DNA from 3 places in the Lactobacillus sp. ESL0684 genome. Region 1 is predicted to be linked to each of the others. Evidence: predicted binding sites of a transcription regulator. Region 1 holds the regulator's gene; each other region holds the start of a gene.
What was found. The regulator NrdR, encoded in region 1, represses ribonucleotide reductase genes. The targets are predictions, from matches to a motif close to ACACNATATATNGTGT.
Positions count from the first base shown of each region.

Region 2: OZX56_RS09125 (deoxynucleoside kinase) is a predicted target of NrdR. The motif match lies at 2,154-2,169, and genes of this name have one in related genera.
Region 3: nrdJ (ribonucleoside-triphosphate reductase, adenosylcobalamin-dependent) is a predicted target of NrdR. The motif match lies at 2,786-2,801, and genes of this name have one in related genera.

Region 1 covers NZ_CP113941.1:615,644-621,249, forward strand. Annotated here, with positions in the region: gene polA (DNA polymerase I) at 1-1,828, shown strand, start outside; gene mutM (DNA-formamidopyrimidine glycosylase) at 1,843-2,670, shown strand; gene coaE (dephospho-CoA kinase) at 2,670-3,269, shown strand; gene nrdR (transcriptional regulator NrdR) at 3,274-3,741, shown strand; gene OZX56_RS03085 (DnaD domain protein) at 3,745-5,097, shown strand; gene dnaI (primosomal protein DnaI) at 5,108-5,606, shown strand, end outside.
Region 2 covers NZ_CP113941.1:1,868,189-1,873,794, forward strand. Annotated here, with positions in the region: gene OZX56_RS09110 (helix-turn-helix transcriptional regulator) at 53-328, shown strand; gene OZX56_RS09115 (adenylylsulfate kinase) at 721-1,245, opposite strand; gene OZX56_RS09120 (hypothetical protein) at 1,380-2,000, shown strand; gene OZX56_RS09125 (deoxynucleoside kinase) at 2,213-2,860, shown strand; gene OZX56_RS09130 (deoxynucleoside kinase) at 2,874-3,560, shown strand; T-box leader at 3,648-3,881, shown strand; gene OZX56_RS09135 (amino acid ABC transporter permease) at 4,107-4,748, shown strand; gene OZX56_RS09140 (amino acid ABC transporter ATP-binding protein) at 4,763-5,416, shown strand; gene OZX56_RS09145 (amino acid ABC transporter substrate-binding protein) at 5,417-5,606, shown strand, end outside.
Region 3 covers NZ_CP113941.1:28,990-34,595, forward strand. Annotated here, with positions in the region: gene OZX56_RS00145 (ECF transporter S component) at 1-37, opposite strand, end outside; gene OZX56_RS00150 (DUF4430 domain-containing protein) at 54-449, opposite strand; gene nrdJ (ribonucleoside-triphosphate reductase, adenosylcobalamin-dependent) at 483-2,717, opposite strand; gene OZX56_RS00160 (YjjG family noncanonical pyrimidine nucleotidase) at 3,316-4,029, shown strand; gene OZX56_RS00165 (pyrroline-5-carboxylate reductase) at 4,097-4,861, shown strand; gene OZX56_RS00170 (PTS glucose transporter subunit IIABC) at 4,931-5,606, opposite strand, start outside.

The sequences.
Region 1 (5,606 bases):
GAATTTTCGGAAGTTCTTAGAACAATTAGATAGTAGCGATGAAGTCACACCGGAATATCAAGCTGCTGATGTTAAGATTGAATATACTGAGTTAACCGAGTCAAAATTATCAAAGTTAGTTGATCAAGCTGGAACTAGAATTAGCTTTTATTTAGGGATGCTTGGAGCCAATTATCATTTGGCCGACATAATTGGTTTTGCAATTGAAGCTGGTCAGCAAACCTATGTTAGTGCTAATTTAGACCTGCTTAAATCGGCTGAATTGAAACAGCTACTTGAAGATGAAACAGTTAAAAAAGATGTGTTTGATCTCAAGCGCACAATGGTTGGCTTAAGCCGTTTGGGTATCAAAATTGCCGGAATTGACTACGATATGCTATTGGCGTCTTATTTAATTAATAATGAAAACAATTCTGACGATCTCGGTGAGGTTTGCCGATTATACGGAGATTATACAGTTAAGAGTGATTATGATGTTTATGGCAAGGGTCAAAAGACACGGATTCCTGAAGATGAGCAGGTTCTGTATAGTCACTTAGCCAGCAAACCGCAGGCAATCGCTAATTTGAAAAACCAGCTACTAGATAAATTGCAAGACCATGAGCAAGACGATTTATTTGCTAACATTGAACTTCCTGTTGCGCGGGTTTTGGCAATTATGGAAATGAATGGCATCAAGGTAGAAGCTACTACTTTGACCAAATTACAAGATGAATTTGCAGCAGAATTAACAGACTTGGAACACAAGATTTATGAGCATGCAGGTGAGGAATTTAATATTAATTCTCCTAAACAGCTAGGTCATATCTTATTTGAAAAGCTAGGATTACCACCGGTCAAAAAGACTAAAACGGGCTATTCTACTTCTGTTGATGTGCTAAATCAATTACAAGATCAGAGTCCAATTATTCCTGAAATCTTGTCTTATCGCCAATTAGCTAAGATTCAGTCAACGTATGTTAAAGGGTTGCTTGATGTCATTCAAAAAGATGGCAGAGTTCATACACGTTATTTGCAAACTTTGACTGCTACTGGGCGGCTGTCTTCAGTCGATCCGAATTTGCAAAATATCCCAACTCGTACTGAAGAGGGTAAGCAGATTAGAAAGGCCTTTGTTCCAAGTGAACCAGATGGTTATATCTTTTCTTGTGATTATTCCCAGATTGAGTTGCGAGTTTTAGCCCAAGTTTCTGGGGATGAACATATGCAAGAAGCCTTTAAAACGGGGTATGATATTCACTCACATACTGCTATGAAAATTTTTCATTTGGAATCGCCAGACGAAGTCACCCCGCTCATGCGTCGCCGGGCAAAAGCGGTCAATTTTGGGATTGTTTATGGGATATCTGATTATGGCTTGTCGAAAAACTTAAATATTAGTCGTAAGCAGGCCAAAGAATTTATCGATAATTACTTTGAACAATATCCGCAAATTAAGAATTATATGGATGAAGCAGTGAAAGTTGCCCGTGAAAAAGGCTATGCAGAAACAATCATGCATCGTCGTCGCTATTTACCAGATATTCATGCTAAGAATTTCAATGTGCGTTCATTTGCTGAACGAACAGCGATTAATTCGCCAATTCAGGGTTCTGCAGCTGATATTATTAAGATTGCTATGATGAATATGCAAGCAAAATTGACTGAATTAGGACTTAAGACCAAAATGGTAGTTCAAGTCCATGACGAATTAATTTTTGATGTGCCTAAAGAGGAACTGGAAACTATTAAAAAGCTGGTTCCAGAAGTTATGCAGTCTGCAGTAAAACTTGATATACCGCTCGTAGCAGATTCTGGGTGGGGACATAATTGGTATGATGCTAAGTAAGGAAGTGACGTCTAATGCCTGAAATGCCTGAAGTAGAAACAGTTCGCCGCACACTTTTACCATTAATTAAGGGTAAAACTATTGCGGAAGTGACTTTGTGGTATCCTAAAATCATTACAGGAGACGCGGCAGATTTTGTTAAGCGAGTAACTGGCCAAAAGATTATGACAATTGATCGTTATGCCAAATTTTTACTGATTCGGTTAAGCGGAAATTTAACGATTGTCTCACATTTGCGCATGGAAGGTAAATATCGTTTAGTTGCAATTGATACTGTTAAAGATAAACATGATCATGTGCAATTTGCCTTTACTGATGGTACAGATTTACGTTATAACGATGTTCGCAAGTTTGGCCGCATGCAATTGGTCGAAACAGGCACTGAAAAAGTAGTTACTGGTATCAGCAAGTTAGGTGTTGAACCTAATTCTGCAGAATTTACCACGGCTTATTTGCAAGAGCGACTAAGTCATAAACACAAGAATATTAAGAGTACCTTGCTTGATCAGTCGATTGTTGCTGGATTAGGAAATATTTACGTTGATGAAGTTCTTTGGCAAACAAAAATTCATCCCTTAAGTCTTGCTAATAATCTTCCACAAGAAAAAGTTGCCCAACTTCATGACAATATCAATTCTTTGATTGCATTGGCAATTGAACAACACGGCACTACGGTTCATACATATCTTGATGCGAATGGACAAACGGGTGCTTTTCAAGCGATGCTGAAAGTTTATGGTCACCGAGGCGAGCCTTGTCAGCGCTGTGGGACTAAACTAGAAAAGATTAAAGTCAATGGTCGCGGGACTACTTTTTGTCCAAAGTGTCAGGTGACATACTAATGACAGTCGTCTTAGGATTAACAGGCGGTATTGCCAGTGGCAAAAGTACTGCTGATGCTTTCTTTCAAGCTAAAGGTGTGCCAGTTATTGACAGTGATCGAATTAGTCATGATATTTTGAATATTGGTCAAGAAGGCTATCAAAGAGTTGGTGCACAGTTTGGCCCGGAATACTTAAATGCTGATCAAACGATTAATCGACGTAAATTAGGTCAGCTAGTTTTTAATGATAAACAGCAGTTAGCAAAGTTAAACAAACTAACTCATCCCTTGATTTTTCAGACAATTGCGGCTAAAATTACGCATCATAAGCAAGCAAATGTACCGTTAATAGTTGTTGATGTACCATTGCTGTTTGAGGCTAATGGTCAAAGTTATTGTGATCAAACCTTATTGATTGCTTTGCCCGAAAGTTTGCAGCTTGAAAGATTGATGCAGCGGGATCAATTGACTAGATCGGCGGCTTTAGCTAGGATTAACAGCCAGATGCCGCTAGCACAAAAAGTCCAATTAGCTGATTATGTAATTGAAAATACCGGTACTGTAGCAGAATTGAATGCGAAGTTAGCTCAATTAATGTTTAAGTTAGAAGAAGGTTGATTATATGGAATGTCCTCATTGTCGTCAGAATGCTTCGCGGGTGATTGACTCACGTCCAAGTGATGAGAACCGCGCGATTAGACGCCGTCGCGAATGCGAGAACTGCGGATTTCGTTTTACCACGTTTGAGCGAGTTGAAACAACCCCATTGTTGGTAATTAAAAATGACGGTACTCGTGAACCATTTAACCGGAAGAAAATTTTACATGGAGTAATGGCAGCAGGTCAAAAACGCCCAATTACTAGTGGTCAATTCGAAGAGTTAGTTAATCATGTAGAAAACAAAATTCGTCAGCAAGGCGGCAGTGAGATTTCTTCTAAAAAGATTGGCCAGCAGGTCATGGATGAATTGGCCAAGATTGACGATGTAGCTTATATTCGTTTTGCTTCCATTTATCGTGAATTCAAAGACATGTCTAGCTTTATGAAGACGATGGAAGATATGATTGCTAAACGTGAGCAGAAAGATTAGTTGATGTTTGAAAGTGCTAATCCAAAGCAGCCGTTTCTAATTAATAATCGAGTACCAATTTTTCCACGTGACTTGAGAATCTTGCTGAAACTATATCAGCCGCTACTTGGGGGACTTGGCAGTTCACTTTATTTAACTTTAAATGAAGATTATCGCGAAACTGCAATGATTTCTGATGCCCAAGGTTTGTATAGCTTGCAAGAACAATTAGATTGTAGTTTGCAAGATCTGTTTGCCGCAATTCACAAGCTTGAAGGCGTAGGATTACTGCAAACAAGGGTGCTCGACAATGAAATCATGGGTCAAGTTTTGGTATTTAGTTTAAATGTAGTACCCAGCAGCAGTGAGTTTTTTGCGACTGCCTTATTGGCTAGCCTGTTAAAAGAAAAGGTGGGTGAAGCTGCTTTTCATGACCTGAGTCACAGTTTTGCTAGGGAAAGTCAACAGGATGAAAATCAACTTAATGGCTTACAAACCGCGCAAGATGTTTCTGCTTCATTCATGGAAGTTTTTCATTTACCTAGTCAAGAGGCCATCAGTCCGTCTGAAGATGTTCAACAAGCCGCACAAGAAAATCAAGTCAAGCGGCCAACTAAAGCCCAGATTAACCAAGCAGAACACATTGATTGGGAATTCATGAAACAGCAATTTGAAATATACCAAATTGCGCCTAGTGAGATTGATCAACATCAAGCGGATATTGCTGGACTGATGCGGACGTATGGCTTGTCAGAGCAAGAATTTGTTGATGAAACATTATCTTGTTTGCACGGTAGCTATCAGTTGAATATGCCACTAATTAAGCAAACGATTGCTGAAAATATTCATAGTGTTGATACTAAGGCTCGCCTTAAGTCTGAAAATCAAGATGTTTCTGACCAAGTAAAGCAAAAGTTTAATTCACGTGAGCAGCAAATTTTAACCATGGCAAAAGAAAAGGCACCTGCACAATTTCTGTATCAGTTAAAGACTGCTAAGCATGACTATGTTGATGCTAGTGAATATAAGGTGCTTGATAATTTATACAACAAGCAAAATGTGCAAACAGAGTTACTTAATATTTTGGCCTATGCCTGCTTACAAGAAAGTTCAACGGTTTCTTATCGGCTTGCTAATACGATTTTACATGATTGGCTCCAGCATGGTGTAAAAACCGGAGCACAGGCACTGGAGTATCTGGCTAATCGGGCAAAGAAAAAAGCACAAAGGCAGCCGCGTTCACGTTATGGTGCCAATAAGCGTGTTGAAAAGGGAACTGACTGGAGTAAAAAGCAAGCGGCAGTTAATCAAGATATTTCTTCTAAAGATTTGAAGGATTTCTTTAAAAATCTTGAAGATAAGAACGGTATGAAGTAGGTGCAAGATGATGCAAGCGATTAGCAATTTGATTAGTAAATTAGATCCAGAATTGGTTAAAAAGTATAATTTGACAGAAATTTATCAACAAGTTTTAGCAGATCCAGATATTAAACAATTCTTGCAAGAAAATCAGACTAAGATTACTGCTGAAATGATTAATAAGAGTTTGCCTAGTCTATATGAATACTATACTAGTAAGCAACGCAAGGATCCGGTTACTAATGGCTATCGCCCTGAATTGTTCATTAATAATCAGGCTATTGACTTACGTTATGTTCCAGAGGCTAGTAAGCTAGCACGTGACCGCGTAGCTAACACTAAGAAGCATTTGCAATTAATTAAGTTGCCGCAGGCTTTGCATGATGTACGTTTGAGTCAGGCGGAAATGACTCAGGGTCGGTCGCAAGTTATGGCATTAATTCAGCAATTTTTAGCAAAATATGCACAAGATATTCATCAAAAAGGATTATATTTGTCAGGCGATTTTGGTGTTGGTAAAACCTATA
Region 2 (5,606 bases), 640 kb from region 1:
GTTTTAATTTCCAAACTATTCATAATTAATAGTAATTCGGGAGGAACAAACAATGAAATTTGGTGAGCACTTAAAACAAGCGCGAATTGCTAAGAACTTAACTCAAACAGAAGTCGCAAAGTATTTCTTTGTGAGCAGACAAACAATTTCTAGCTGGGAAAATGAAAAGACCTATCCCGACATAGAGAGTCTTATCAAGTTAAGTAATTACTATCAAATCTCACTTGATACATTATTAAAGGAGGATACAGGAATGCGTGAATATTTAGAGAAAAAAGATGTTGCAAAAGAATTGAAGGTAATCTCAAAAGATTTAAACTGGGTATAGCCATAATTTTGGTGATTCTTTTTGCTAATACATTTGATATTATTAATTTACATGGTCTCTCACTACCATTATTAATAATTGAATATCTCATTGCAGCAATAAACGGCCACATTAGAAAATTTAATCGTGAAAAATCTTTAGGAATAAAATATAAGGCACGTGAGTTTGCAAATAAACATAAATGGATCCCTTATCTTATTTTTATAATCCCTATGCTAATTCTAGTAATAGTTGAACTGGCAAAAGAACCTAAAACGGAATATCTTGATTCGATAATTGCATATGTAGTAGTCATCTCAATTTTTGTTTGGCTTTTTCATTTAATCATTAAACACCTTAATCGCTAAAATTTCAGTACACCAACAAATAGTTGTTCCACGTAAAACATTAACTTATTCGATTAACTTTCTAACTTGGGCTACTTCTTGAGCAATTGAAGTCGTACCATCTAAAATTAAATCAGCACTTTGAGCTACATAGCTCTGATTGTCAACAAAATATGGTCTTGCTTGGGATAAATATGTCTTTGCCCAGTTAATTATTTCTTGAGCATTGCTTGACTGCTCATCTCGAATCAATTGACGTGCAAAAGTAATATCAAGTGGTGTATTCAAATAAACTACCCAATCAATGTATGGCCTTAATTCTTGATGATAATATCCAAAAGGAAAGTCAAGTAAAATTAGTGGAATTTGGTGATAGCTCTGCTTAAAATCAAGCATTAACTCACTAATATCATATTGATTAATTGCTTTTTTTAGTGGTATCTTAATGTTTGGAGTAGTACTTAATTGAACAATGTCATAGTCATCAAAAGATAGCACCGTACTCTCTAAACATATTTGTTTTAAAGCGGTAATCAAACTAGTCTTTCCACTTGCTGTGATACCACTAACTACCAATACTTTGGTTTCCAATTCAAGCACTTCCCTTCATCTAGATTCTACCATATCGTTATAAAAGTTTTACTTTTATATTGTCAATGCCAAACCTTATAAGTTATAATTAAAGCATAAAATAGCTACTGTTTATAATGTAGAAAGGGAATATTATGAAAAAAACGGTTAAACTTTTAGGCTTAGTTGTTGCTGCACTGGGGCTAACTAGTAGTGTGTTTACAGCTGATGTTAGTGCAAAGAAAGCTAAGACTAGCCAAGTTTCAAAGAAAAAGCAGGATAAAAAATATGGTATCAGCAAGTCCTTCAAATTTAGTAAAGATTTACAAGGTAAATGGTATAGCAATAACAATTTAACTCCTGAGCCATTGAATATCCACAAGTCTTCATTAGTCCTACCTGCTACTGGTAAAACAGCCAAAGTAGCAGTGATTGGTAAAGTTAAAGGCACCAAAAAGTACCCATGGCAAATGAGTAAAAGTTGGAAGAATAAACATGCTAAGACCTTTAAGAACGTCAAGCGTGGTACTACCAAAACAATTAGCGGCGTTAAATGGACTATCTTGAGCTCACCAACCGAAAAGTCAACTGCTGACGGTGACGCTTATGCTGTTCACAACGAAAAAGTTGATGATCAAACCATCAAAGTGGTTTTCGAAGCTGATCCAACAACAGGCAAGGTTTATAATCAATACTTCACCACTAAAGACTTAGCTGATAAGTATCAATCGACTAAATTTGCTGATATGACATACACAGAAGTTAACTGGCGGTAACTCATTGGTTTCACGTGTAACATTAGCAAAAGCATCAAGTCTAAACTTGATGCTTTTTATTGTGAAGCTGATAACTTGGATATTTTCTTCACTGTATTATACAAAATCACTTGACAAATTGTGAATTCTTAAAATTAACTTTTTCCTTGTTTACCACTACATCTCGTATTAAACTAAATAAGAGTCTACATGTTGTATTTTTAAGAAAGAACGTGATTCAAGTTATTGTTTTAAGTGGGCCAATTGGAGCCGGTAAATCCAGTTTAACCAGTATTCTAGCTGAGCATTTAGGGACACAAGCGTTTTATGAAGGCGTGGATAACAACCCCGTTTTGCCTTTGTATTATCAAGATATGAAGCGATATACTTTTTTACTTAATATCTACTTGCTGAACCATCGATTAGCGCAGATTAATCAAGCGGTACAGGATAAAAACAGCGTCTCAGATCGGTCAATCTATGAAGACGCGCTCTTTTTCAAGATGAATGCAGAAAATAAAGTTGCTGATCCAACCGAATTTAAGATCTATGACAGCTTACTCGAGAACATGATGGAAGATGTTCCTGGCAAGCCAAGTAAAAAGCCTGATCTACTTATTTACATTCATGTTTCGCTTGAAACAATGCTCAAACGGATTGAGAAGCGTGGTCGATCATTTGAACAAATTAGTACTGATCCTAGTTTAAAAGACTATTATGAGCGTTTAATTCGGTATTATGAGCCTTGGTATGAGGAATATGATGCTTCACCAAAAATTAAAATTGATGGCGATAAATATGACTTTATCGTTGACGAAGACGCCAAAAAAGCAGTTTTAAGCGAAATTGATAATAAATTACGCGAACTAGGAAATTTATAAAAGAAGGAACGTGATGACTGTTATTGTTTTAAGCGGGCCAATTGGAGCCGGTAAATCCAGTTTAACCAGTATTTTAGCTAATTATTTAGGAACTAAACCATTTTATGAAAGCGTTGATGACAATCCTGTCTTGCCGCTATTTTATGCCGATCCTAAAAAGTATGCCTTTTTGCTGCAAGTATTTTTCTTAAATACTCGCTTCCGCAGCATTAAAGATGCTCTAACAGAAGATAACAATGTCTTAGATCGATCCATCTATGAAGATGCTCTATTCTTCCAAATGAATGCCGATATCGGACGTGCAACCAAAGAAGAGGTCGACACATATTATGAGTTGCTCAATAATATGATGGGCGAACTCGATCATATGCCAAAAGAAAATCCCGACCTACTTGTCCATATTAACGTTTCATACGAAACTATGCTCAAGCGAATTGAAAAACGCGGCCGTCCTTATGAGCAGTTGAGTTATGATGCTACTCTTGAGGATTATTACAAACGGCTTTTGCGTTATTATAAGCCTTGGTACGAAAAATATGACTACTCACCTAAGATGGAAATTGATGGCGATCAACTTGACTTTATGACCGATGAAGATGATCGTCAAGTCGTTTTAGATCAAATTGTGGCTAAACTCAAGGAAGTTGGCAAGTTACCTGATTCTTGGGACAAATCAACTAGGGTCAAACTTACGGAATAACTAGAAGTGCTATCTTAACGATAGCTTTTTTAGTAATAAAAATAATACTTGACTTCTTGGTGTAAGTGACTATAATTAAAATAAATTTAAAAGGTTATGAGCAGACTAGTAATGTTATGGACTTGTTTAGAGAGTGTCAGTTGCTGTAAAGACACCAAGTACCAACATGAATCACACCTGCGAACCGTTTTTCTGAATCAGTAAGAAATTCCGGTGGTTCCGTTATCACTTCCAGTTTAATATTAATTATTAAACTGCTCGAGGTTGCTTATGTGAGTAAGCAACGAAGTTGAGGTGGAACCGCGTTAAGTCGTCCTCTTAGACACTATGTCTAAGATGGCGGCTTTTTTTACTTACTATTATTAGGAAATTCCGGTAGTCCCGTTATCGCTCCAATTCGAATATCACCATTTTTATGGCAATATTCGAACTGGTTGAGGTTATTTACGTGAGTAAATAACAAATTGAGGTGGAACAACGTCAAAGCGTCCTCTTAAGCTAGATAGCTTAAGAGGACGCTTTTTTATTTATCACAAGGAGAAAGTTATGGACTATATCGTTTCAATCATGCCTTCATTACTCTCAGGTGCCAAAATGACCCTGTCCCTGTTTTGTTGGACTCTAATCATTTCTATCCCACTAGGAATAGTTATCAGCTTAGGCCTGCTCTCCCATTTTAAGCCCTTGCGGCTGATACTTAAATTTTACGTATGGATCATGCGGGGTACACCACTATTATTGCAGCTAATTTTTATTTTCTATGGCTTGCCAATCATGGGTATCATCTTTCAGCGTTATGATGCGGCACTGTTTGCCTTTATCCTTAATTATGCTGCTTACTTTGCCGAAATCTTTCGCGGCGGTTTTCAAGCAATTCCCACTGGTCAATATGAAAGCGCCCGTGTCTTACGTTTATCAAAGCTGCAAACACTGCAACATATCATTATCCCCCAAGTAGTCAAAATCGTAATCCCATCAATTGGTAATGAAATCATCAATTTAGTTAAGGACACTTCACTAGTTTACGTAATTGGGCTTGGCGATCTGCTGCGTGCTGGGAACGTGGCAACTGCAAGAGATGTTACCTTAATTCCGTTAGTACTAGTTGGAATAATTTATTTATTCATGACTGGAATTGCATCATACCTACTAAAAAAATTGGAACAAAGCTTCAGTAAATGGAACTAAGGAGGAATGAAAATATGTTAGAACTTAAAAATATTACTAAAAATTTTGGTCAAAAAATCATTCTAAACCAGCTTAATTTGACGATTCCTAATGGTCAAATTTTAGCCATTGTTGGACCGTCTGGTGCTGGCAAAACTACTTTACTGCGCTGCCTTAGCGGACTTGAGCCAATTAATAGCGGTCAGTTTTTATGGGACGGCAAGACGTTTAATCCTGCAAATCCAGCTGATATCAAGCAAATTATCGGAGTTGTTTTTCAAGATTATCAATTATTCCCTAACCTAACGGTACTGGAAAATATTACTTTGGCTCCCACACTAGTTTTAAAAGAAGACCAGGCAACCGCAAAAGGCCAAGCGACCAAACTATTGCAAAAGCTTAATTTAATTGGTAAAAACAACTTATATCCGTCACAACTTTCTGGAGGTCAACAGCAACGAGTTGCTATTGCACGCGCTTTGGCCATGAAGCCCCAAATTCTCTGTTATGATGAACCTACCTCTGCACTTGATCCTGCATTACGCGGAACAGTCGCCGAGATTATTTTAAACTTGCAAAAAGAAGAGCAAATGACCCAAATCATAGTGACTCATGATCTGGACTTTGCTCAGGAAGTCGCCGATAAAATTTTTACAGTCGAGGCTCTCGACCAAAAGGGGGTAAAATAATTGAAACGCAAAAGTCTCTTTACCCTATTAATCCTAATCATTACAGCTGTAACTCTTACTGGCTGCAGTGATGTTTCTGTTGGCAAACGTGCTAATCAAACCGACAATTGGAGTCGCTTAAAAAAACGCGGTTACGTCACAATCGGCGTTGATGATACCTTTGTGCCTATGGGGTTTCGGCAGAAAAACG
Region 3 (5,606 bases), 590 kb from region 1:
CCAACAAGGCAATTTGTTTGATCTGTTGATGTTTCATTTTTGGTTAGACTGACTTATTTAGCCAAGTTGAAGACAACCCGATCTTTATTGTGGACTTTTTGAGAACTAACGCCTTTGTTAGCAAATTTTCCATTTAATTTATAGGTCCAGTAGATGCCTTTACTGGTATTTTGATTTTTGCCTTTGATACCTGTAACCATGAAACCAAGTCCTGGTGAAGTCTTACCTTTAACTTTCCAAGCTTTACGTAGGCCTTTGATTACAGTAGCACCTTTTTTGGCCAGTTTGACTTTCTTTTTGGCGAATTTCTTATTATTCTTTTTTAAAGTATAGGTGACTGTAATTTTACTGCTTTTGGCTGCAACGTTTGTTGGTTGAGCAGTTCCAGCAAAAGTAAAGGTAAACACCATAGCAATAATAGTTACAATATTTAATTTCTGTTTTTTCATGATTTTTCTCCTAATTTTAAAAGGTATTATTTTTTATTTAACTGGACAAGCTCCTGATTCACAATCGGTTTGATCAACTATTTCTAGATCTTTCTGATCGTCATTTTGCTTGGCAAATACCTCAGCAACATTACCGTTTATCTGAGCTTTCTTCTGTTCGTAAGTTGTTTTGTCAATTGGTTCTTTTGGTGCTTGCTTCAAGGAACCACCATAATAAGGTAGTAAAGAAGTTGATTTAATGCAGTGACGATATTGTTTCAATAGTGAAGTAATCTGATCTGCTTCGTCATTTTGAAAAGTTACAGTACAACTGACAGCGTTGTCTGACCAATAAGTTTGCAAAAAAGCTTGAGTAGCGAATTGTTCAGCAATTGAAACTGTTCCGGCTGATGCAAAGTCTTTACTATCTGCATGAGCGGCACGCATTGGAAACTCAACGCAAATCGTATTTTCAGAATAGGTATCAGGTTCAGAATAATAACCACAGGCATCAAGTGCTTTTAGCAATGGATCTGAAGCTTGGAACCGAATTCGTTGAATTAAGTAGCCAGCATAATGAAAGTGCATGCCTTCAGAAGCACCGGCTAGTTTGGCCACTGTCCCAGATGGCTTTACGGTAGTATGCTTAATTGAAGTATTACAATTTAAAGCTTTGCTATATTCATTGTCGGCATTAATCACGGCCTGATAGGCATTGGAAAGCATTTCTATTCCTTTAGGATCATAAATTGGTGCCTTAATTTGTTCTCCAGTTTCTTCATCAAACTCATCCTTAAAGCCTGTAACTACGCGGTGGCCAAGGTCATTTAATAGCCAATCTTGAATTCCTGAAATTGAAACACCAATTCGGCGATTTTGATAAATTATTTCCCGGGAAATTTCCCAATCATAGTTACTAAAAGTGATTCGTTTAGTGTAACGTGTTGCTAAGCGAAAAACTTCGTTTAAATCCCAATCTTGTTGTTCCGCAATATAAGGAAAAACTTCAAAAAGATTGCAAGGTTCACCATTTGCTAAAGAAATTTCACCACATGGGTTAGTGCCTTCAACCTCGCCATCAATGTTTTTTTGATAGCCATCAATAATTCGACCGTAATTGCGTGATAGGTCAAGATTAACTACACCTGGTTCACCGTTTTCTTTAATGCCATCAGCAATTGGTTGGTAATTATCAAAGTTTGCATCAATGGCGACACTATTATTGGAAGCCCAGCGGTGATGATATAATTTATCTTTGTCTTGTTTCATGGTAATAAAATCTTGATCATCATTCGAACCAAGAGCCAATTCTGCAGATCTACGAACATTGCCGGCTACTACAGCTTTTCCAATTAGATTACAAATGTCAGTTGCATCGACTGAAGTCATTCGTTGATTGTGTTGCTCATTGATAATTTGATTAATATCAAGCAGCATGTCGATTAATGGCATTGGGCCTGAAGCAGTTCCACCGAATCCATGTATCTTTGCGCCATAGGGACGAATGTCACTAATATCAAGTACTAGTTTTGTCTTGTTTTCTGGATTTGTTTGTTTAAAATGCATATCGATTAGGCGAGCATTAGCTAAAACCCAGCCCTCGCGCGTATCAGGTAATTTATAATAAATATAATTATCAGCATCCGCGTTTGCCTGTGCCCAATCTGCATAATCAACCGCGCCATGCTCAAGTGAGTTATCATAAGACGGACTTTTTTGGTCAATCACAATTGTTAAGGCAACTTGATTATCGACTTGAGGAATTTTGACGATATTTTCTTCCGCGACAGAAAAACCAACACCGCCACCCTTCATTAGTTGATCAAATAAGAAAGAGAAGGGGAGTGAGACGGCCAATTGATCTTGGTCAAGATAACTTGGTACAATTGAGCTGTTGCCGTATTTCTGTGGTCTAATGGCAATAAACCAACAGTTATTTAAAGCATCACCATTACGCTTTTGATAGTCTGTACCCGAAATCCAAAGATTCCGCCCAGAAGGTGTGGCAGCAAGACCATAAACTAGTTTGAATAGTTGTTTGGCTTCATTGGTTAATTCAGTTACTACTTCAGTAGTAGGGTTATTTTTTAAACGAGGATCAAGATTAATATTTCCTTCGATAACCCGTTTTACTGTTTCGTCCCAATTTTCAGAACGATTCTGGTCTGGTAACCATCTAGCGTAGGTACGCTTGTAAGTAACCCAACCTAATTCTCCCCAGTGTGGTTTAATGTTTTGTTTCACTTGATCAATATAGGCTTGATCTAAAGTTATACTAGTGTTTTCCATGTAAAAGCAACTCCTAAAAAGATAAACGTTTCACATATACATCATATATGGCTTACCTATAAACTATACCACAATATCTTGTGCTAAGTATAAGAAATGAAGTTGGTGGCTTAACTTGTAAATTACAATTATATGGCAGAATGGGATTTGTGAGTCTGAAATTTTTTTACTAAAAGAGGGTTTTACCATCAAAAAACACGTTAGAAAGTAAGTAGTCCTAGCGTGTAAATATAAATTGTTTCTTTTTAAAAACGGATGAGTGCCCAAAAAATAGTGATGGCAGCAATAATTATTAAAATAGGTATCAACAAATGAATAAAGCAGAAAAAGAGAACTGCACAAATTAATAAGAAAGCAAAAATTTTAAATAGGCCAATTCCTAATTTCATTAGTAGCCAAGTAACAAACAAGATCAATAATAGTGTAAGCATTCTAAGCACTCCTTCAAAATAAATAAGCCCAATTATATCCCTTTTTTCCTAAGAAAAATAGTTAATTATATCTTTTATAATTAAGAAATTGCTATAATTATTCTTAGACTAAATTCGTTCACGCGGAAATTAAAGCAGATGAATAAATTAGAAGGAGTGAAAAATACTTGCGATTTAAACAAATAATTTTTGATGTTGATGATACGTTAATTGACTTTGCTGCAACGGAAGATTTTGCTTTGCATGCTCTATTTAAGAAACATCATTGGCAATTGACTCGTGAAATGCAGAAACGCTATCATGCTTATAATCAAGGGCTATGGCGTAAACTTGAACAGGGCACTATTTCCTATAACCAATTAAGTGAACAGGTTTTTCAAGTTTTTTTGAAGCAAAATTTTGGCTTAGAAGTTGATGGGAAAGCGATCATGGCTGAGTATCGTTCATATTTTGAGCAGGCATATCAATTACTGCCAGGTGTTGAAGATGCTTTACGTTTTGCGCAAAATGATTATCAATTAACTGTTTTAAGTAATGGCGAAGCATTTATGCAACGTCATCGGCTTGAGCAAGCGGGAGTTGAGCAGTACTTTTCACTAATTGTAACCTCTGAAGAAGCTGGATTTTCAAAACCGGACCGCCGAGTTTTTGATTATTTTTTTGATCAGACGACAATTGGACCTGAAGATACTATTTTCTTTGGTGATGGGTTACAGTCAGATATTTTGGGTGCAGAAAATTATGGTTTTGCCAGTGTTTGGTACAATCATCGTCATCGCAGAAATGATCTTAATTTGCATCCTATGTTTGAAGTACAGACATATCCGCAATTTGTTGATTTGTTAAAACGAGATTTTCAACCGGGCTATCGATTAGGATAGATTTAATGTAAGCATTGTTACAATAATGGCGTTAAATAACTAATTAAGTATTAAAGGAGCGTAGAAAATGAAAATTGGATTCATTGGAACAGGTAAAATAGGTAGTTCAATTATTCAAGGTTTGTTACATGCAGATGTGGTTAGTCAGGATATTTATGTGTATGATGGTGGTCACCGATCTGCTCAAGCATTAGCTAAAAAAGCTGGCCTACACTTAATTAATGAGTATGGTGATTTTAATAATTGTCGCGCTGTCGTAGTCGCTGTTGGTGGTGATGCTCAAGAAACAATTATTAATGACTTGGGTCAGGTCTATCATGGTATTATTATTTCAACTGGTGGTGGCGATTTAACTCTAATTAATCGCCAAATTGTCGCAGATGCGTCTTTTGTTAAAGCTGTTCCAAATACCCCTGTGCAAATTGGAGAGGGCATTACTGTAGTTAGCTTTATTCCTAATGAAAGTAGCGAGGTAATTGATACAGTTAAAGCGATTTTTAGTCAAATGGGTGATGTTTACGTCGTTGATGAAACTTTACTAGGGATTTATGGCACGATTGCTGGCTGTACGCCAGCTTATGTTGATCTAATGATTGAGGCATTAAGTGATGCTGCAGTTCAGAATGGTGTTAAGCGGACTGAGTCTTATGCAATAATTGAAAAGATGCTGCTTGGTACAGCTAAATTAGCTTTAACCAATCAGAAATTACCAGAAGAATTAAAGGATGAGGTAACTACTCCGGGTGGTTCAACAATTAGAGGCGTTACTAAACTAGAAGAAGCAGGCTTTAGAAATGCTCTAATTCAAGCAGTTAATGCATCAGCTAATTAGGTTTAGTAAATCAAAAAGAGCGAATGTTTCATATGAAACATTTGCTCTTTTTTGTTTAAAATAATTATATTATTTTGTTCCTGGTCTCTTAGCTTTAGCAACTTTTTTACCCATTGTCATATCATCGTTGTAGCCCCAAAACCAAGTTACAACAAAGGCGATAACGATTGATACGGCACTAGCAATCAAGAAAGTATAAAAACTATTTAAGTCACCAGGATTTTTAGGATTAAAGAAACTGGAAAAGCCAATTAATCCGCCAGTGAAGCCAAACATGGTTCCATGCATTAATCCAGTTATCAGACCACCAAAGGCAGCGCCGATTGATCCGGAAATAAAGACGCGTTTATATCTTAGATTCACGCCATAAATCGCTGGTTCAGTTACTCCACAAAATGCACTAATCATGGCAGCAAAGCCTAACTCTTTGATGTCAGCTTTCTTGGACTTGATAGCAACAGCTAAGACAGCAGCTCCTTGGGCAATCATAGTTGAACAAATGATAGCGTTGATTGCACTTTGTCCGGTACTAGCAATTTGTTGGGCGACTAACGGTACGACACCCCAATGGAAGCCAAAAATCACTAATACTTGGTAAAAGCCACCAATAATGAAGCCCCCTAGCCAACCGGATACAGAAACTAGCCAGTTAATGAAGATAGCAATGCCGTTTGCAATACCTTGAATAACGGGCCCAGTGATTATTAAAGTGATGGTCGCCACGATTAATATCGTAATTAGTGGT